2 regions of the Microbacterium sp. Ld4 genome follow, and region 2 is predicted to be linked to the other one. Evidence: predicted binding sites of a transcription regulator. Region 2 holds the regulator's gene; the other holds the start of a gene.

Region 1 (10,555 bases), on a different contig from region 2:
GTGGCCCCCAGCGCACCCAGCGCGGCGATCTCGTCGGTGAGCCCCGCGAGGTTGCCGGCGTAGCGGTCGACGAAGCACGAGACGCCCACCGCGTGCCGGGAGGTGAGCCGGTCGGAGCCGCGGACCTCTCCGTGCACCTTGAGGTCGAGAGAGCGGGCATGCCAGCCCTCGGATGCCGCCGCCACGAGGGCGTGCACGAGGTCGGCGCCGTCGGGCGCGTCGCCGACGAGACGGCTCGTCGCTTCGTGGAGCGCCGGGAAGTGCTCGCGCAGACGGTCGAGGAATGCGGCGTCGGTGTGGGGCGTCTCCTCCCACACGGCGACGACGGCGTCGCGGTCGGCGTCGACCGTTCCGATGGTGCTCATGCTGATGCGCCTCCCACCCCCAGACTACGGGCGCGACCGTGCGCGCTCAGGCGGGCCGCGCCACGGTCGCGTCGAGGAAGGCGTGGATCGTCGCGTGCAGCGCCGCCGTCGAGGCCGAGTCGATCGTGCCGGCGTGACCGCCTTCGAGGGGCTCGAGGTAGTGGACGACGGCATCCGTCTCGTCGGCCAGTCGCGCCGCCATCTTCCGCGCCTGCACCGGACCCACGCGGTCGTCGCTCGCCGCCGCGTAGATAAGCGAGGGCGGGTACTCGCGGCCGGGCTCGATGAGGTGGTACGGCGAGAAGGTGCGCACGAACTCCCAGTCGTCGGGGTCGTCGGGGTCGCCGTACTCCGCGATCCAGCTCGCCCCTGCCGACAGCCGCGTGTACCGGCGCATGTCGAGCAGCGGCACGCCGCAGACGATCGCCCCGAAGTCGTCGGGATACTGGGTGAGCATGTTCCCGACCAGCAGGCCGCCGTTGCTGCGCCCGTGGCAGGCGATGCGATCGGCGGTCGAGACACCCCGCGTCACGAGGTCGCGCGCCACGGCGGCGAAGTCCTCGTAGGCGCGGTAGCGGTTCTCTCGCAGCGCCGCCCGGTGCCACGACGGGCCGAACTCGCCGCCGCCTCGGATGTTCGCGACCACGTAGACGCGGCCGCGCTCGAGCCAGGCCGGTCCGACGATCGTGGGGTACTCGGGCGTGAGCGCGTGCTCGAACCCGCCGTACCCGTTCATCAGCACCGGGAGGGGGCCGACCCGGTCGCGGGGTCCGACCTCGAAGTACGGCACCCGCGTGCCGTCGGCCGAGACCGCCCAATGCTGCGACGCGACGAGTCCCGAGGCGTCGAAGCTCGCGCGTCCTCGGGCGACGACGCGGGCGCGCGGGGCGGCGGCATCCGAGACGAGCAGCGTCGGCGGGGTCACGAATCCCCGGGCGACGAGCCAGATCTCGTCGTCCTCCTCGTCGTCGGCGGTCACGACGCTCGCCGTGAAGAGGTCGTCGTCGCCGAGTCCGAGGTCGAGGTCGGTGCGGGCGTCGGTGACCGGGTCGATCGCGACGAGGCGGCTCTGCACCCGGTCGAGCAGGGTCAGCACGAGGCGGGTGCGCGTCCACGTCCAGGTCTCGAGCACGGTCGTCTGGGTGGGGGAGAAGACGACGCGCAAGCCCGTCCCGTCGCCACCCGTGAGGGTCTCGAGCGGGCCGAGCAGGAGCGTACCGGCGGGGTGGACGACCTCGCCGATCCGCCACGGGGTGGTCGTCCGCACGGTGACGAGATCGCCGTGCACGTCGACGTCGGCGTCCGGGGGCGCCGCGATGAGCTGCGGCTCGTCGCCCCGCCACGCCCAGGTCTCGGAGGTGAAGAAGTCGTGCGCCACGATCACGAGCGGCGTGGCGCGGGCATCGGTGTGGTCGACGTGCACGAAGACGCCGACATCGGATGCCGCGCCGGCGACGATCGGCTGGGCGTCGTCGAGGCGGGTGCCGCGAGGCCAGACCCGCGCGGTCACGGGGTACCCGGAGTCGGTGACGTCGCCGCCGTGGAGGGCGGAGGCGACGAGCAGGGTGTCGCGGTCGATCCAGGCGGCGCGGTGCTTGTGCGCTCCGAGGGAGAACGGGGTGTCCAGGGCGAACCGGCCCGTCTCGAGGTCGAACTCGCGGAGGACCGCGGCGTCGCCGCCGTCGGGGCTGAGGCGGACGAGCGCGCGCTGCGATCCGGAAGGGCCGTGGGTCGCTCCGCCGAAGGCCCAGGCGGTGCCTTCTTCGCGGCCCAACGCGTCGACGTCGAGGAGGACCTCCCACTCGGGCGTGCCCGCCGCGAACGCGGCGCGGGAGGTGCGACGCCAGAGACCGCGGGGGTGGTCGGCGTCTCGCCAGAAGTCGTACATGAGGTCGCCGTGGCGGGACGGGACCACGAGGCGGTCGGGATCGTCGAGGATGCGGGTGAGCCTGCCCTGCAGGTCGGTCCGCGGCTCACCGGCGAACCGGGCCTCGGTCTCGGCAGTGCGATCGGCCGCCCACCCGGCTGCGTCCGGCCCGGAGATGTCCTCGAGCCAGAGGAACGGGTCGGCGGGTTCGGGGGCGATCTCGGCGCTGCTCATCCCGTCAGCCTAAGTGCGCCGGCGGCGTCGTTCGCCCTGCGAGAACCGTTGGCACTCTCCGGGGTCGAGTGCTAATCTGGAGGTACTTGAGCCGCTAAGGCTCAACTTTGAGACCACTGAACAGAAGGAGAGAATCATGGCCACGTACGACCCGTTCCGTGACATCGACCGACTCGCGTCGAGCCTCTTCGACACGCGCCGCGGACCGCGACGGATGCCGATGGACCTCTATCGCGACGGCGACCACTACGTCCTCACCGCCGACCTGCCGGGTATCGACCCGGGCTCGGTCGACATCGACGTGGACGGACAGCTGCTGACCGTCCGCGCCGAGCGCACCCTCGCCGCGGGCGAGGGCGTCAAGTGGATCACCCGCGAGCGCGAGGCGGCGAGCTTCTTGCGTCAGCTGAACCTCGGCCAGGGGATCGACACCGACGGCATCGCGGCGACCTACAGCAACGGCGTGCTGAGCGTCACCATTCCGGTGAGCGAGCGGGCCAAGCCGCGCAAGATCGAGGTGACCGTCGACGGTGGGTCGTCGACCATCACCGCGAGCGAGAGCGACCAGCCGCAGCCGATCGACCAGTGAGTCGGGCCCGCGCCCGCTGACGCGCGCATCTAGCCGCCCCGCATCCCGCCCGGATGCGGGGCGGTTCTGCGTACGGCGCGGTCAGGGGGTCAGGCCGGTCAGGGGGTCGCGCGCAGCTTCGCGGTCAGGGCCTGCAGCCGCGTGAGCTCCTCGTCGGTGAGCACCGACATCCGCTCGGCGATCTTGCGTCCATGGAGGCCTGCCACGCGCCGGAACGAGCGGGAGCCCGCCTCGGTGACCGAGATGACGGCGCCGCGACCGTCCGACGGATCCTGGCACTTGGTGACGAGCCCGCGGCGCACCATCCGGTCGACGAGGCGGGAGACGCTCGGCTGGCTGATCAGCATGTTCGCCGTGACGTCGCGAAGGCGGGCGGCGCCGCGCTCGCCGCGGGTCACGGTCAGGAGCACGTCGTACTCGGCCTGGGAGAGGTCGTCGTCGGAGAAGTCGCGCGACAGTTCTTCCATCACTTCGTGCTGAGCCCGGAACAGACTCTCCCACGCGTCGATGGCGAGGCGTCGGTCTGTCATGGCGTCAACTGTATCGCCGCTCGTAGGCCCCCGGCCCCTCGACTCGTAGGCTCGAGGACCATGACGACGACTCGTGCGTTCGCCGCCCTCGTGGCATCCGTCCTGGCCGTGTTCCTCGGGGTGTTCGCAGCGCCGTCGATCGCCGCGGCCGACGTCGACGACTTCGCCTTCGAAAGCCTCGACGCCGACTACACCCTGACCCGGGACGACGACGGCGTGAGCCGCCTGCGCGTCGTCGAGCGATTCGTCGCGATCTTCCCCGACGCCGATCAGAACCACGGCATGCGCCGCGTGATCCCCGACTCCCGCCAGGGCGAGCCGATGCGACCCTCGCTCGAATCGGTCGTCGACGAAACGGGCGAGGAGTGGGACGTCGAGACCGACGACATCGACGGCGGGCTGGAGGTCGTCGCACGGAAGGACGACTTCGTGAGGGGCCGTCAGGTCTTCGTCTTCACGTACACGCTCGACAACGTGACCCAGGATTTCGCCGACACCGGCACGGAGCTCTACCTCGACGTCAACGGCACCGACTGGCGGCAGCCGTTCGGCACGGTGACGGCGACGGTGCATCTCGCCCCCGCCCTCTCGGATGCCATGGGCGAGACCGCCTGCTACGCGGGGGCCTTCAGGAGCGGGGTCGCCTGTGACGGCATCGACCTCGAAGAATCGGGCGAGGGGGCCACGGTCACTGCGCGCCAGGCCGACCTCGCCCCGGGGGAGACGCTGACCGTCGCCGTCGGATTCGCCGACGGGACGTTCACGCCGCTCGACACGTCGTATGTGCGCTCGCCGTGGCTCTGGGCGCAGCTCGCGGCCTTCGTCGCGCTGCTGGCCGCGACCGTCTGGGCGATCGCGGTGCGGCGGACGACCCTCCGCAACGCGCCGGGGCGGCCCACGGTGGTCGCGGAGTTCGGCCCGCCGCCGGGAGTGGACGCCCTCGAGGCGGCGGTGTTCCTGTCGAAGACCGGCAAGGCGATTCCCGCCGAGGTGCTCGAGCAGGCCATCGTCGGGTCGATCCGCTTGCTCTCCTCGGAGGAGTCGAAGGGCAAAGCCAAACTCGTGGCCGAACTCATCGACCGCTCGCGCGCCGACCGCGACGGCCGGATGCTGCTCGATGCGCTGTTTCCGTCGGGTGCGCCCGGGGACACCTACGAGTTCGGGAGTCAGGACACCCGTGTCTCCACGCGTGCGCAGAAGATCCTGGCTGAGGCCGGCAAAGCGCTCAAGGCGCGCGGGCTCTACCGCCGGGTGTCGGTGTGGGCGCGGCTGGGTCCGCTGCTCGTCGGGCTCGCCGCGGCGGTCGTGGTGCTCGTGTGCAGTGCGTCGATGCTGGATGCCGCTGTCGACCCGCTCTGGCCCGTGACACTGCTCATCACCGCGCCTCTTCTCCTCGTCGTCGCGATCGTCTGCCTCGTGCACACACCGCTGAGTGCGGACGGCGCCGAGGTCCGCGATCACCTGGCCGGGTTGCGGCAGTTCATCGAATGGGCAGAGGCGGACCGCATCCGCATGCTGCAGTCGCCCGACGGTGCCGAGCGCGTCGCGGTCGACGTCGGCGACCCCCGGCAGATGCTGGCGCTGTACGAGGCGCTTCTTCCCTATGCCGTGGTGTTCGGGCAGGAGAAGGAGTGGGCGTCGCAGCTCGCCGTGCTGTACGAGAACACCCAGACGATGACCCCGACCTGGTACGCCGGCGCGGCGGCGTTCAACGTCTCGTCGTTCTCCGCGGGCATCGGATCGCTGTCGGTCGCGGCCGCATCGTCGTCATCGTCGGGCGGGTCCACCGGTGGGGGTTTCGCCGGTGGGGGCGCGGGCGGCGGAGGCGGCGGCGGCGTCTGATCCCCCCTCGGCGTCGTCGCGCCGTCACCCTCGGTACACCGGCTGTTCTCGTTCGCTGATCAGACTGCGCGGGACCGTGGGCACCCCCGCGGCGAGGACGAGAAGAAGCGCGAGTGGCCACGGTGCACAGCAGAAGACGACAGACACGGACAGCGGCAGCAGCACTCGGGGGGATCGGCATAGCGGTGTCGTGCGCCCTGGCGGCGACCCCCGCGATGGCCGCCACCACGGCAGCCGCCCCAGGATTCGCCGAGGAGCAGAAGACCTCCTCGTACGCGTCGGACGCGACCGCGGCGACCGGCGATGCGTCTGCCCCCGACCCCTCGAACTGGTCGATCCGGATGATGGACGTGTTCAGCGGGCTGCGCACCGACCGGGCCGAGGCCGGCAACCCCGCAGTCATGACGTACAACGACGAGCTAACGAGCCGGATCAACCTCACCGCCTCTGCTGCGCAGCGCGAACGGGCGATCGTCGACCAGTACGGCGACATGTCGCTCACGATGGCCGACGGCCTGGGCCAGCGGCTGGGAGACATCTACGCGAAGGCCGTCGAGGCCGGTGAGCTGCCCAAGACCACGTGGCTGCTGAGCAAGAGCGGCGGCAAGATCGGGTCGTCGTCGTCGACCAACCCGCCCAAGAACTTCTTCGACTACGACCGGCCCTACCTGCGGCTCGATCCGACGACGCAGCTCACCTACGTCGACAAGGTGGGCGGCGACGCGTGGGGTTCCACCAGCGGCGCGTTCCCCTCGGGTCACACCTCTCAGGCGTTCTGGCAGGGCACGACCCTGGCCGTCATGCTCCCCGAGCTCGCCCCGCAGATCCTGGCGCGCACGGCCGAGGCGGGCGACAACCGCATCGTCATGGGAGCGCACTACGCGCTCGATGTGATCAGCGGGCGCATGATGGGTCAGAAGATCGTGCAGCTCCGTCTCGCGGACGAGCAGATGCGCGGCCTCGTGGCCGAGGCGTCACGTGAGCTCCGCGGCGTCCTCGAAGAAGGCTGCGGCGACGATCTCGCCGCCTGCATCGTCGCAGACACGCCGTACCTGTCGACCGAGGCGGCGCTCTCGTCCTACGAGGACCGGCTCGGATACGACTTCCCCGCGATCGGGGCGACCGACGCGCCCGTGGTCGTTCCGGCCGGCGCCGAGACGCTGTTGGCCTCGAGCCACCCCGACCTGAGCAATGCGCAGCGCCGTCAGGTGCTCGCACTCACCGCCGCGCCGGCGGGTCATCCGCTCGACGTCGGCGAGGAGGAGAGCTGGCAGCGGCTCGACCTGGCCGCGGCCATGAGCGCGACGGTCACCGTCGGTGCGGACGGCGACGTGTCGCTCGGTGCACCGCCCGTCGTGCCCGCTCCCGTCCCGTCGCCTGAGCCCACGCCCGCGCCGTCGCCGGACCCGGCCCCCGAGCCGTCGCCGGAGCCGTCTGCCGAGCCCACCCCCGCGCCGTCGCCGGAGCCTAGCCCCGAGCCCACCGCGGCGGGGCCGTCCGACGGTTCGGATGAGCCGGGCGACGACGTGGATGCGGCGCCGGCAGTGCCGGCATCCGGAGAAGGATCGCTGGCGCAGACCGGTGGTGACACGGGCGTCGTCTGGCTCGGCGCCGGAGCCGGCACCGTGCTCGTCGCACTCGGCGCACTGCTCATCTGGCGGCGACGCGCCCTGATGTGACGTCGAGCCCCGATCCCCGGGGAAAGAGTAAGGGCCGGCTGGAGAGGCATCCAGCCGGCCCTTGTCCCTTGCACCAAGAGTGTCCTGCAATCACATGTCGGTAGGTGCCACAGCAAAACATCTACCGTGCTCAGACTCTATAACGACGAGATAACGGTGGCAAGGATTTCTTGTTATCAATTTGTGATGCGCGCCCGGGTCGCCGGCGGGCGGGGTGTCACACCGCGAACAGATGGAGTCCCAGCTCGGCGCTGAGCAGGTCGCTGGCGCGGTGACCGCGGACGCTCGTCCCGCGTTCGTCGAGGGGCGGGCTGACGACGGCCGCGCCGAGCACTCCGGGAACCGACATCACGATCGCACCCGACACGCTCGACTTCGCCGGCACGCCGACCTCCCGCATCCATCGCCCCGACCCGTCGTAGACCCCGCACGTCGCCATCACCGCCATGACATCGCGCGCGACCTCGCGCGAGACGACGCGCTCGCCCGTGCCGGGGTTGACCCCGCCGGCGGCGAGCGTCGCCCCCATCACGGCCAGGGCCGTCGCGTCGACGAGCACCGCGCAGGCCTGCGCGTAGACGGCGATCGCCTCGTCGGCGCCGACCTGGAGCGTGCCCTCCGCGCGCATCAGGTGGGCGAGGGCGTGGTTGCGGTCGCCGAGCAGGTGTTCGCTCCGGGCCACGTCGTCGTCGACCGTCAGGGGGCGGCCGGCGAAGGCCGACAGTCCCGACACGATGCGGGCGGTGCGCTGCTCGACGTCGTCGCCGTCGACGAGCGCGCTCGTGAGGATCGCCCCCGCGTTGACCATCGGGTTGGGCGGGCGGCCGGTGCCGCTTTCGAGCTTGATCGCATCGAACGCTTCGCCGGTGGGCTCGATGCCGATCCGGCCGAGCGCCGCCCGATCGGTGTCCTGCAGCGCGAGCGCGAAGAGGAAGGGCTTCACCGCCGACTGGATGCTGAAGGCGATGTCGGCCTGCGCGCTCGAGCTGGTCTCGCCGCCGACCGAGGCGAGGGCGATCCCGCAGAGGTCCGGGTCGGCGTCGGCCAGCTGCGGGATGCTCGAGGAGACCGTGCCCCCGGTCTCGGGCATCACCCGCTCGCGCAGCGCGTCGAGGTCGTATGCCATGAGGTCGGGAGCGGAAGCCATCACCCCACTCTGACGCATCGGCGGTCTACCGCTGACGTCTGCGGGCCGGACGGAGACTCCGCCCGGCCCGCAGGTCGGTCACCTGCCGCGAGCGATCAGCTCTTCACGAACGGCAGCAGGATGGCGTTGACCTCGTCGGCGTGCGTCCACAGCATCCCGTGGGGGGCGCCGTCGATCTCGTGGTACTCGGCGTCGGGAAGGGCCTCGTGGAAGGGGCGACCGGTCGCGTCGATCGGGAGGATGTTGTCGGAGGTGCCGTGCGCGATCAGCGCCGGCTTGCCGCTCGCCTTGACGGCGGCGACGTCGTCGGCGAAGTCCTCGATCCACGACGAGACGACGGCGTAGGCGGCGACCGGAGCGCTCTGGGTCGCGGTGTTCCAGCTGGCGGTGACGGCCTCCTGCGAGATGCGAGAGCCGAGGTTCTCGTCGAGGTTGTAGAAGTCCTTGTAGAACTGCGTGAACCAGGCGAACCGGTCGGCGTGTGCGGCCTCGGCGATGCCGTCGAAGACCGACTGGGGCACGCCGTGCGTCAGCATCCCGGGCTCGAGCGAGGCGAGGAAAGCGAACTTCGCGATGCGGTCGGTGCCGAAGAGCTTGGCGTAACGGGCCAGCTCACCGGTGCCCATCGAGAAGCCGACGAGGATGACGTCGGTGAGGTCGAGGGTCGTGAGGACGGCATCGAGGTCGGCGGCGAAGGTGTCGTAGTCGTACCCGGTGGTGACCTTGGACGATGCGCCGAATCCGCGGCGGTCGTAGGTGATGACGCGGTAACCGGCATCCAGAAGTTCGCGGCTCTGGCGCTCCCACGACGTGCCGTTGAGCGGGTAGCCGTGGATCAGGACGACGGCCTGACCGGTGCCGTGGTCTTCGTAGTACAGCTCGATGGGGGTGGAGTTCTCGGTGCCGACGGTGATGGAGCCCATGGTGATCCTTCCAAGTGTGAGAACGAGCGTTCTCTGGGTGATGAGCCCTATGCTAGAGAACGAACGTTCTCACCGCAAGACCCCGCGGTGGAGAGCGGGTGAAGCCCGAACGAACAGAACGGAGAGCGCGGCTATGACCGAACCGATCAGCGACCGCGAGCGCATCGTCGCCGCCGCCGACGAGCTCTTCTACGCGCGCGGCATCCACTCGGTCGGGATGGACGAGGTCCGCGCCGCCGCCGGCGTCTCCCTCAAGCGCCTGTACGCCGCCTTCCCCTCAAAAGAGGCGCTCCTCGTCGCCGTGCTGCAGCACCGCCGCGGGATCTGGGATGCCGGCATCGCCGCCGCCCGTGCCGGCGCGACGTCGCCCCGCGAGAAGCTGCTGGCGATCTACGACTTCCTGGGCGACTGGTTCTGCCAGGACGACTTCCGCGGATGCGGGTTCATCAACGCGTTCGGCGAGATCGGCGCCGTCATGCCCGCCGTCGCCGAGGTCGCGCAGCAGCAGAAGCGCGACTTCCAGCAGTACGTGGCCGCCCTCGTCGACGACGTCGGCGCACCGGCGCGCCTCGCCGCTCAGCTGTCGCTCCTCGCCGAGGGCGCCCAGACGACGGCGGCCATCAGCGGCAGCCCCGACGCCGCGGCCGACGCCCGCGCCGCCGCGGAGACTCTGATCGACGCGGCCCTCGCCGCACACAGCAGCCACACCGATTCCGCACCCTACGCTGGCGGAACAGCCCCGAGGAGGAACCGATGAGCGCGACCCCGTCCCCCCTGCACGACCGGCCCTGGCTGGCGTCGTACGCCGAGGGTGTGCCCCATGAGATCGCGCCCGTCACCGAGACTCTCGTCGACCTGCTCGACGCGGCGGTGACCCGCTACGGCAGCCGCGTCGCGTGCGAGTTCTTCGGCGCCGAGACCACCTACGCCGAGCTCGGCGATCAGGTCTCCCGTGCCGCGAACGCGCTCCGCAAGCTCGGCGTCGAAAAGGGCGATCGCGTCGCCCTCATCCTGCCCAACTGCCCGCAGCACGTCATCGCGTTCTACGCGATCCTCCGCCTCGGCGCGATCGTCGTCGAGCACAACCCGACCTACACCGCGCGCGAGCTGCGGCACCAGTTCGAGGTGCATGAAGCCGTCGTCGCGATCGTGTGGGACAAGATCGCCGACATCGTCGCCGAGTTCCCGAGCGACATCGCGCCGTCTGCCGTCGTGGCCGTGAACATGACGGATGCCCTGCCGCTGGCCAAGCGCCTCGCTCTGCGTCTGCCGATCCCCGCAGCCCGCGAACGCCGCTCCGCCATGACGGCCAAGCCCGCCACCCGCGGCGTTCTCCGGTGGGACCAGTTCTCGCAGGCGCGCCACCTCTCGCGCAAGTT
Region 2 (10,555 bases):
CTCAAGCGCGACGCCGAGCAGTACCTGGGCGACACGGTGACGGATGCCGTCATCACGGTGCCCGCGTACTTCAACGACGCGGAGCGCCAGGCCACCAAGGAGGCCGGTGAGATCTCGGGACTCAACGTTCTGCGCATCATCAACGAGCCCACCGCCGCGGCGCTCGCCTACGGCCTCGACAAGGGCAAGGAGGACGAGCTCATCCTCGTCTTCGACCTCGGTGGCGGAACGTTCGACGTCTCGCTGCTCGAAGTGGGCAAGGACGACGACTTCTCCACGATCCAGGTGCGCTCGACCTCCGGTGACAACCGTCTCGGCGGTGACGACTGGGACCAGCGCGTCGTCGACTACCTGATCAAGCAGTTCAAGGACACGACCGGTGTCGACGTCTCGGGCGACAAGATCGCGCTGCAGCGTCTGAAGGAAGCGGCCGAGCAGGCCAAGAAGGAGCTGTCGGGCTCGACCTCGACCTCCATCAACCTGCCGTACCTGTCGCTGACCGACTCCGGCCCCGTGTCGCTGTCCGAGACGCTCTCGCGGGCGAAGTTCGAGGACCTCACCAAGGACCTCCTCGACCGCACCAAGAAGCCGTTCGACGACGTCATCCGCGAAGCGGGCATCAAGGTCGGCGACATCGACCACGTCGTGCTCGTCGGTGGATCGACCCGCATGCCCCAGGTCACCGAGCTCGTCAAGAAGCTCACCGGCGGCCAGGAGCCGAACAAGAGCGTGAACCCCGATGAGGTCGTCGCCGTGGGCGCCGCCCTTCAGGCCGGTGTCCTCAAGGGTGAGCGCAAGGACGTGCTGCTCATCGACGTGACCCCCCTCAGCCTCGGCATCGAGACCAAGGGCGGCATCATGACGAAGCTCATCGAGCGCAACACGGCCATCCCGACCAAGCGCAGCGAGACCTTCACGACCGCCGACGACAACCAGCCGTCGGTCGCGATCCAGGTCTTCCAGGGTGAGCGCGACTTCACGCGCGACAACAAGCCGCTCGGCACCTTCGAGCTCACCGGAATCGCCCCGGCTCCCCGTGGCATCCCGCAGATCGAGGTCACCTTCGACATCGACGCCAACGGCATCGTGCACGTGTCCGCGAAGGACAAGGGCACCGGCAAGGAGCAGTCGATGACGATCACCGGCGGCTCGTCGCTGCCGAAGGACGACATCGAGCGCATGGTGCGCGAGGCCGAGGAGCACGCGGCCGAGGACAAGAAGCGTCGCGAGGCCGCGGAGATCCGCAACCAGGCCGAGACGCTCTCGTACTCGATCGAGAAGCTCATCTCCGAGAACGCCGACAAGCTGCCCGAGGATGTGAAGACCGAGGTCCAGGCCGACGTCGACGCCCTCAAGACGGCGCTCGCCGGTGACAACGACGACGCGGTGAAGGATGCGTTCGACAAGCTCAACGCGTCGCAGTCGAAGATCGGCGAAGCCATCTACAACTCCGGCCAGGCGGATGCCGCTCAGGCGCCGACCGACGCCCCCGAAGGTGAGCAGCCCGCCCAGGGTGCCTCCGACGAGGACGTCGTCGACGCCGAGGTCGTGGACGACGAGGACGAGAAGAAGTAATCATGGCCGACAAGGACTTCGAACAGCCCGATGACGGCGACGAGGTCCTCGGCGAGGAGGGGCCGGAGGCGAACGCTTCCGGCCCCGCCCCGCAGGGGGCCCAGGCCGCATCGGATGACACCGCTGCAGAGTCGACCGACACGCAGCCCGACGAGTTGACCGTCGACGACATCCTCGGGGCGGCACAGTCCGATGAGGCTGCCGTCGCGGATGCCGAAGGCGATCAGGACCTGCTGCTCGACCTCAAGCGCCTGCAGGCGGAGTACGCCAACTATCGGCGTCGCACCGAAGAGCAGCGCGAGGTCGAGATCGCCCGGGCCAAGGGCTCGGTCGCCAAGGGCCTGCTCCCGGTGCTCGACGACCTCGACCGCGCCGAGAAGCACGGCGACCTCGGTGAGGGCACGGCTCTCACCGCGATCGCCGAGAAGCTCCGCGTCGTCGTCGCCCGCCTGGGCGTCGAGCGCTACGGCGAGGCCGGCGAGGTCTTCGACCCGCAGCAGCACGAGGCGATCTTCCAGGCGCCGACGCCCGGCGCGACCGAGTCGACGATCCTCGAGGTCGTCGAAACCGGCTACCGCCTCGGCGACATCGAGCTTCGCCCGGCGAAGGTCGTGGTCGCGGTTCCGGCCGAGTAAGGGAGAGGAGGCGCAATGGCCAGTCAGGACTGGTTCGACAAGGATTTCTACAAGGTCCTCGGAGTATCCAAGGACGTCACGGATGCCGATCTGAAGAAGACGTACCGCAAGCTGGCGCGCACCTACCACCCCGACTCGAACGCGGGCGATCCCGCCGCCGAGGCGAAGTTCAAAGAGGTCAGCGAGGCGTACTCGGTGCTCAGCGACAAAGAGCAGCGCGCCGAGTACGACCAGCTCCGCGCCATGGGCACGGGTGCTCGCTTCCAGCCGGGAGCGAGCGGCGGCGGGTTCGAGGATGTCTTCAGCAGGTTCTCGACCCCGAACAGCGGTGCCCAGTCGGCCGACTTCGACGACCTGTTCGCGATGTTCGGCCAGCAGGGCGGCGGCTTCGGCTCGGGCCGGTTCGGCCAGCCGAGCGGCGGATTCCGCGGCTTCGGAGGTCCGCAGCGCGGCTCTGACGTCACGGCGCGGACCACGCTCGATTTCACGACCGCGGTCAAGGGCGACACCATCACGCTCAAGGGCGAAGACGGCAAGCCGATCAAGGTCAAGGTCCCCGCAGGGGTCTCGGACGGTCAGAAGATCCGGCTCCGAGGCCGCGGCCGTCCGTCTCCGGACGGCGGCGAGACCGGTGACATCGTGCTCTCGGTCACGGTCCGCCCGCATCCGGTGTTCACGCGGGACGGGCTGAACCTGCGGGTCACCGTGCCGATCACGTTCACGGAGGCAACTCTGGGCGCGACGATCGAGGTGCCGACCCTCGGCGGCGACACGGTGAAGCTCCGGGTCGCCCCGGGAACGCCGTCGGGCCGGGTGCTCCGCGTCAAGGGGCGCGGGGTGCAGAACGCGAAGGGCACCGGCGATCTGCTCGCCGAGGTCCAGGTCGCGGTTCCGACCCATCTCGACGAGCGGGCGCGGGAAGCCCTGCAGCAGTTCGCCGACCTCGAGCCCAAGGAGAACCCGCGCGCCGACCTGATGGCCAAGGCGAGGGAATGAGGTGAGACCCATGTCCGACGAGACCCTCGATGAAGACGCGCCGATCCTCGCGATCGCGATGGCCGCCGAGCTCGCGGGCATGCACCCTCAGACTCTCCGTCAGTACGACCGGCTGGGGCTGGTGGTTCCGGCGCGCACCCGTGGCGGGTCGCGCCGGTACTCCCTCCGCCACGTCGGGCAGCTGCGGGAAGTCGCCCAGATGTCGGCCGACGGGGTCAGCCTTCCGGCCATCTCGCGCATCATCGCCCTCGAGAACGAGGTGCGGGTGCTGCGCCGCGAGGTCACCGAGCTCGATCACCGGCTGCGCGCCGAGGTGGCCCAGCGCCGTGGGGCCCGCGTGTTCGCGGCCGGAGCGACCGGGTCGGTCGTCACACTGCGACAGGGAACCCGGGTGCGCCGCGCGACGGATGTCGTCCTCTGGCGCCCGCAGCTTCCGCTCGACGACTGAGAACCCCGGCGCCTGAACCAGCGGGAACCTTCGGGAGGCTCAGGCCGGGTCGATCCGCAGGGTCTGCGATTCGCCGCCCAGGGTGACGTCGCCCGCGAGGCGCAGGGTGCGCGCGAGGCGGTCGACCTCGCCGATGACGGTGCCGAAGCGCTCGCGGTCGGAGATCACGGCGGTGACGGTCACGAGGTGCGAACTGGTGTCCCAGGTGTACGTCGCGAACGGCGTCTGGCGGGCATCGGCGGGCATCGACATCTCGAGCTTCTCGCCGACGCCGAGGGGCGAGCCCGTGAAGGACTGGGTGTCGTCGTACTCGATCGGCATCGACGCGCGCGCAACGCGGAGCTGTGGGGTGAGCTCCTGGCACTGCGCCATGACGACCATCAGCTCGGGGTCGTCCTTCCACACCCACACGAGCACGCGGCCGTCGGCGCGACGCATGAGCGCGGGGATGGCCTGACTCATCGCCCACGCGGCGACGCGGCTGCCGGGAGCCTCCCGGCCGAGGGCGGCGCCGGCCTGGCTGAGCAGCATCCCGATGGCCTTCTTGCGGGCCCGTCGACCGCGGAATCCGAACGATCCACCGATCGGAACCCACCGCGCCGGATCAGCGTCTGACAAAAGCCTCATGATCTCCAGCGTAGGTTGCTATCATCCGCCTATGCGGCAACCCCCAGTAATCCGCAGCGCGTCAGCCATTCTTTTGGCGGCAGTGCTCGTCCTGTCCACCCCCACCCTCAGCGCCGTCGCGGCCCCGTCTTCCAGTGGTGTCGAGACGGCAGCCGCGGCTGCTCGTCCTGCCCGTGTCGGGCTCGTCAGCTTCACCGGCGCCTCCCTCACGGCGTCCGGCGCCACCCTCACGATGACGTGGCCCGCGGTCCCCAAAGCCCAAGGCTATGAAGTCCATGCGTCGACCAGCTACGCGAAGGCCGTTCCCGACGGCAGCCCCAACGCGTCGGTCACCGGCACGCGCGCGACCATCTCGGGCCTCAAGCCCGGCACCGACCACTACGTCGCGGTGCGCGCGTGGTGGAAAGATGCCAAGGGCAAGGTCGTCTACGGTCCGTCCGCCGGACGCGTCGGCCACAGCACGATCTCCGCGCAGGCGACCCTCCCGGCATCCGCGTCGAAGTTCTCCGTCGTGACGTGGAACATCTGCTCGAACGCGTGCAGCGGTTTCGGCACGCGCGCCGGCGTCATCAACCGCCGGATCGCCGAGATGAAGCCCGGCATAGTGATGATGCAGGAGGCGTCGAAGTACAAGAAGGCCCCCGCGGGCTACCGCTTCGGCTACGACGGACAGGCCGACATCCTCTACCGGGCCGGCGAGTTCAGCAAGGTCGCCGCCGCCAAGGGAAAGCCGACCTCCGGCCTCAGCCGCTTCGCTTCGAAGGCCGCGACCTCGGGCAAGGGCGTCGCCTGGGCTGCGTTGAAGAACCGGTCCGGCGAGTACGTGGTCGCCTTCAACGCGCACCTCGTCGTGGGTGGCAGTGCGAAGGCCGTCGCGCAGCGCGAGTACGAGGCCAGCCGCCTCGGGCCGTACGTGAACAACGTGCTGGCCAAGCTCGCGAAGAGCCACGGGTCGCTCACCGACTGGAAGAAGGCGCGCGTCGTCATCAGCGGCGACTTCAACACGCACAAGTCCCGGACGAGCGAGAAGTCGATGAAGATCCTCGAGAAGGCGGGCTGGTACGACGCCTACGACGAGTCGCGCAAGCTCACGCGTCAGCACTACAACAGCGCGAACCCGACCCGGGGCACGAAGCCCGTCATCGGCGTCACGTGGGGCGACCACGTCGACAAGGTGCTCGTGCGCCCGTCGCGGTCGGTCGTCTACGGCTGGGCGAACATCGGCAAGATGGCGAAGGGCCGGTTCGTCGCGCCGCTCGGCTCGGACCACCACCCGGTGCAGGTCGTTCTGTCGGTGCGCTGACAGAACGACCCGCCCGGGGGCGGCTGTTCTCAGGCTGGGCAGGGGCCCGCCGGTAGACTCGCTCACCGGCGCACCTGCGAACCCGTCTCGCATCGCGACGCACCCACAGCGCCACCGACGCACAGATTGGCCCACCCGTGACCGTGACGCCCCCTGACGAGCCCGTGCGCGAGCCCGTCGCCGAGCGCCGACCCCTCACCGTGATCATCGCGGCGGACACCTTCTCGCCCGACGTGAACGGCGGAGCGCGCTTCACCGAGCGTCTCGCGGCCGGCCTCGCCGAGCGCGGGCACAAGGTGCACGTCGTGACGCCCAGCGTCGGCCACCGCAACCACGGCGTGTTCACCGAGGTCATCGAGGGTCAGCCGCTGACCATGCACCGCCTCCCCGGCTGGCGCTGGCACCCGCACGACTGGCTCCGGTTCGCGCTGCCGTGGATGGCGAAGCACTATTCGCGGCGCATCCTCGACACGGTCGACGCCGACGTCGTGCACAGCCAGTCGCACATCGTGATCGGGCGAGGTCTCACCCGCATCGCTCACCAGCGCGGCATCCCGGTCGTGGCGACGAACCACATCATGCCCGAGAACATCCTCGACTTCACGCTGCTGCCGCAGCGGCTCTACAACATCTTCCTCAAGCTGGCATGGGCAGATGCGGCGCGCACGTTCGCCATGTCGCGCGCGGTCACGACGCCGACCCGCAACGCCGCCGAGTTCCTCGAGAAGACGATCGACATCTCGGGGGTCGTGCCGATCAGCTGCGGCATCCGCAAGTCGAACTACACGCCCGACCTGACGCCGCGCGCGCAGCGTCGCCGGGTGCTCTTCGTCGGCCGGCTCACGACGGAGAAGCACGTCGAGGTCACCCTCGAGGCCATCGCGAAGCTCGTGCCCGAAATCGACGTCGTGTTCGACATCGTCGGCGGCGGAGATCAGCGCAAGAACCTCGAGCTCACCACGCAGCGCCTCGGTCTGCAGGACCGGGTCACCTTCCTCGGCCGGGTGTCCGAGGAGGAGCTGCGCGTTACGTACACGCGCGCCGACGTGTTCGCGATCGCCTCGATCGCCGAGCTGCAGTCGATCGCGACGATGGAAGCGATGGCGTCGGGTCTTCCGGTCGTCGCGGCCAACGCCGTGGCCCTGCCGCACCTCGTGCACGACGGCGAGAACGGCTACCTGTTCGAGCCGGGCGACGCCGACGACCTCGCCGCGAAGCTCCGCACCGTGCTGACCGCGTCGCCCGAGGAGTACTCGCGCATGCAGCAGGCCTCGCTCGCCGGCATCGAGATCCACGACATCGATCGCACCCTCGACACCTTCGAGAAGCTCTACCGCGGCGAGCCGCTCACCAGCTGACATGCGGCTGTTCTTCGACGCGCGGTACATCCGGACCGACTTCCACGACGGCATCAGCCGGTACTCGGCCGAACTCGCCGCTGCGGTCGCGGACGCCGCACCCGCGGGCGACGTCGAGGTGACGTTCCTGATCCACGACCCCGCCCAGCGCGATCTGCTGCCGGCGGATGCCGTGACGCTGATGCTGCACGCGCCGACGTCGGTGCGCGAGCCGTTCACCGCCCGGATCCTGAACCGCCACCGCCCCGATGTCGTCTTCTCGCCGATGCAGACGATCGGATCGGCGGGCCGCCGGTTCGGATTGATCCTCACGCTCCACGACACGATCTACTACCGGCACCGCACGCCGCCGCGCGCGCTGCCCTGGCCGGTGCGGGTGGGCTGGCGGATCTTCCACCTGTCGTACTGGCCGCAGCGGTTCACGCTCAACGCGGCCGACCTCGTGGCGACCGTCAGCGAGACGAGCGCACGCCAGTTCGCGCGGGTGCGGCTGACCAGGCGTCCGGTCGTGGTCGTCCCGAACGCGCCGCAGCGACTGGCGGAGCTCCTGCCCGCAGGGGCGCAGGTCGAGGGCGAGCCGGTGCGGAACCTCGTCTACATGGGGTCGTTCATGCCGTACAAGAACGTCGAGACGCTGGTCGCGGCGATGCGCCGGCTGCCCGATCACACCCTTCACCTGCTCTCGCGGATCACCCCCGAACGGCGGGCTCAGCTCGGCGCCGGGGGCGGCAACATCGTCTTCCACGACGGGGTGACGGATGCCGAGTACGCGGCGCTCCTCGCCGATCACGCCGCCCTGGTGACGATGAGCCTCGACGAGGGCTACGGTCTGCCCGTCGCCGAAGCGCTCGCACTGGGGGTGCCGGCGGTCATCACCGACATGGAGATCTTCCGCGAGGTGGCGGGCGGCGGTGCGCTGTACGTCGACCCGCTCGACCCTGCGGCGGTCGCGACGGCCGTGCGTTCGCTCGACGACCCGGGTGTGCGGAACGCCCTCGTTGCGGCGGGGACTGCGCACATCGCGACGTTCGACTGGGGGCGCTCCGCCGGCATCCTGCTCGCGGCCGCCCGCGACCTCGCGCGCAGCCGGTGAGCTGCCCGGGGCGCTCTCACGCGGTTCGGCACGGCGCGTCGCACGTCCTCGCCGGGCGGTAGCCGTCGCGCCGGACGACGACGACGGTGCCGGCCACGGCAGCGATGGTGACGGCGGACAGGAGCAGGAAAAGCAGGAGAGTGATCATGGCAGAAACGCTATGCTTGCGTTGATCCTGCCACGAGTGGCAGTCACGCCACCGTCCGCAGGAATCCTGCCAAGGAGATCGCCATGCTCACGACCGTCGCCTGCATCGTCCAGCCGGGGTTCGCGCCCTTCGAGTTCGGTCTTGCGTGCGAGGCGTTCGGGCTCGATCGGAGCGACGACGGCATCCGCAACTTCGACTTCCGGATCGTCACTCCCGATCCCGGGGTCGTTCCGAGCAATCTCGGGTTCTCGATCAATGTCGACGACGACCTGTCATTCGCCGAGACCGCCGACCTCGTCGTGGTCACCCCGATCCCGCGCGAGGCCTGGGGTGACGTCGACCCGCGGGTGCAGGATGTGGTCCGCGGGGCGGTCGCGCGCGACGCCTGGCTGCTCACCGTGTGCAGCGGAGCCTTCGTCGTCGCCGCGGCGGGAGTGCTCGGCGGGCGACGCGCCACGACCCACTGGCGCTACGCAGAGACGCTGTCGGAGATGTACCCCGACATCGACGTCGACCCGTCGGTCCTCTACGTGCAGGACGGCCGGATCATCACGAGCGCCGGCACGGCGGCCGGCCTCGACGCGTGCCTCCACCTGCTCCGCCTCGAGCTCGGCGCCGAGGCCGCCAACATCATCGCCCGCCGCATGGTCGTGCCGCCCCAGCGTGACGGAGGCCAGGCGCAGTTCATCGTGGCGCCGCTGCCGGTGACCACCTCGCTCTCGCTCACGCCGGTCGCCGACTGGATGCTCGAGAACCTCCGGCTCGATCTGCCGATCGAGCAGCTCGCCGCCCGCGCGCACATGTCGCCGCGCACGTTCGCCCGGCGGTTCAAGGCCGATTACGGCACGACTCCCGCGGCCTGGCTGGGGCGGCAGCGCATCATCCACGCGCAGCGACTGCTCGAGCAGACCTCGCTCGGTCTCGATGCGATCGCGCACGAGTGCGGGTTCGGATCGGCGGCGGTGCTTCGCCAGAACTTCGCGCGCACCCTGGGAACGACGCCCACGGCCTACCGCTCGCGGTTCGCCTGCGTCGACGAGGTCGCCTCGTAGCGGCATCCTCTGATCGGAATCGCCGCACCGCCCGGTGTCGCCGAATGGTAAACTTGAGCCAGCAGGACTCAAGTTTTAGCGAGATGTCAGGAGACGCGATGAACGCACAACCCGCACCCGGGCAGGAGGAGCAGGCCAGCGCCCTCGAGCAGTTCGGGATCAACCTCACCGACCGTGCCCGGCAGGGTCGGCTCGATCCCGTCATCGGCCGCGACAGCGAGATCCGTCGCGTGAGTCAGGTGCTCACCCGACGCACCAAGAACAACCCCGTGCTCATCGGTGCGCCGGGCGTCGGCAAGACGGCGGTCGTCGAAGGGCTCGCGCAGCGCATCGTCGCCGGAGACGTCGCCGAGTCGCTGAAGGACAAGGAGCTCATCGCCCTCGACATCTCGGCCCTCGTCGCAGGCGCGATGTACCGCGGCCAGTTCGAGGAGCGGCTCAAGAGCGTGCTGAAGGAGATCACCGAGTCGGAGGGGCGTGTCATCACGTTCATCGACGAGCTTCACACGCTCATGGGCGCGGGCGGCGGCGAAGGCTCCGTCGCCGCGTCGAACATGCTCAAGCCCATGCTGGCGCGCGGCGAGCTGCGGCTCATCGGCGCCACCACGCTCGACGAGTACCGAGAGTTCATCGAGAAGGATGCCGCGCTCGAGCGCCGCTTCCAGCAGGTCTACGTCGGCGAGCCGAGCGTCGAGGACACCGTCGCGATCCTCCGCGGGCTGAAGGAGCGGTACGAGGCCCACCACAAGGTCGCGATCTCCGACGGCGCGCTCATCGCCGCCGCCGCCCTGTCGCATCGCTACATCCCGGCGCGCCAGCTGCCCGACAAGGCCATCGACCTCATCGACGAGGCCGCATCGCGGCTGCGCATGGAGATCGACTCCGCGCCCCTCGAGATCGATGAGCTGCGCCGGCACGTCGACCGGCTGCGCCTCGAGGAGCTCGCCCTCAAGAAGGAGAAGGACGACGCCTCGAAGGAGCGCCTCGCTACCCTTCGCGACCAGCTCGAGACCGCCCAGCAGAACCTCGAGGAGCTGCAGAAGCGATGGGAGCGCGAACGCGCCTCGCTGAACGCGGTCGGCGACTACAAGACCCGCCTCGACGCCCTCCGCGTCGAGGCCGAACGTGCCCAGCGTGAGGGCGACCTCGAGCGCGCGTCGCGGCTGCTGTACGCCGAGATCCCCGCCCTCGAGCGCAAGCTCGTCGAGGCCGAGAGTGCCGAGAAAGCCGCGACCGGTGACACTGAGCGCATGGTCGGCGATCGGGTGACCGAAGAGGACATCGCCGATGTCATCGCGGCGTGGACCGGCATCCCGGTCG

Evidence for each region. The regulator HspR, encoded in region 2, represses chaperone genes until heat shock. The targets are predictions, from matches to a motif close to AAGTTGAGTCNNNNNGACTCAACTT.
Region 1: the regulator HspR is predicted to act here: its motif matches at 2,550-2,574, upstream of ACJJV7_RS01670 (Hsp20/alpha crystallin family protein).

Annotation. Positions count from the first base shown of each region.
Region 1 is NZ_JBISHE010000005.1:22,249-32,803, reverse strand. Features, by position in the region: gene ACJJV7_RS01680 (hypothetical protein) at 1-365, opposite strand, end outside; gene ACJJV7_RS01675 (prolyl oligopeptidase family protein) at 412-2,466, opposite strand; gene ACJJV7_RS01670 (Hsp20/alpha crystallin family protein) at 2,603-3,055, shown strand; gene ACJJV7_RS01665 (MarR family winged helix-turn-helix transcriptional regulator) at 3,154-3,585, opposite strand; gene ACJJV7_RS01660 (DUF2207 domain-containing protein) at 3,646-5,427, shown strand; gene ACJJV7_RS01655 (phosphatase PAP2 family protein) at 5,643-7,106, shown strand; gene glsA (glutaminase A) at 7,324-8,253, opposite strand; gene ACJJV7_RS01645 (alpha/beta fold hydrolase) at 8,349-9,176, opposite strand; gene ACJJV7_RS01640 (TetR/AcrR family transcriptional regulator) at 9,310-9,933, shown strand; gene ACJJV7_RS01635 (long-chain-fatty-acid--CoA ligase) at 9,930-10,555, shown strand, end outside.
Region 2 is NZ_JBISHE010000013.1:404,184-414,738, forward strand. Features, by position in the region: gene dnaK (molecular chaperone DnaK) at 1-1,575, shown strand, start outside; gene ACJJV7_RS12630 (nucleotide exchange factor GrpE) at 1,578-2,210, shown strand; gene ACJJV7_RS12635 (DnaJ C-terminal domain-containing protein) at 2,226-3,206, shown strand; gene ACJJV7_RS12640 (heat shock protein transcriptional repressor HspR) at 3,217-3,654, shown strand; gene ACJJV7_RS12645 (hypothetical protein) at 3,694-4,281, opposite strand; gene ACJJV7_RS12650 (hypothetical protein) at 4,364-5,584, shown strand; gene ACJJV7_RS12655 (glycosyltransferase) at 5,722-6,942, shown strand; gene ACJJV7_RS12660 (glycosyltransferase) at 6,944-8,035, shown strand; gene ACJJV7_RS12665 (hypothetical protein) at 8,052-8,183, opposite strand; gene ACJJV7_RS12670 (GlxA family transcriptional regulator) at 8,267-9,235, shown strand; gene ACJJV7_RS12675 (ATP-dependent Clp protease ATP-binding subunit) at 9,334-10,555, shown strand, end outside.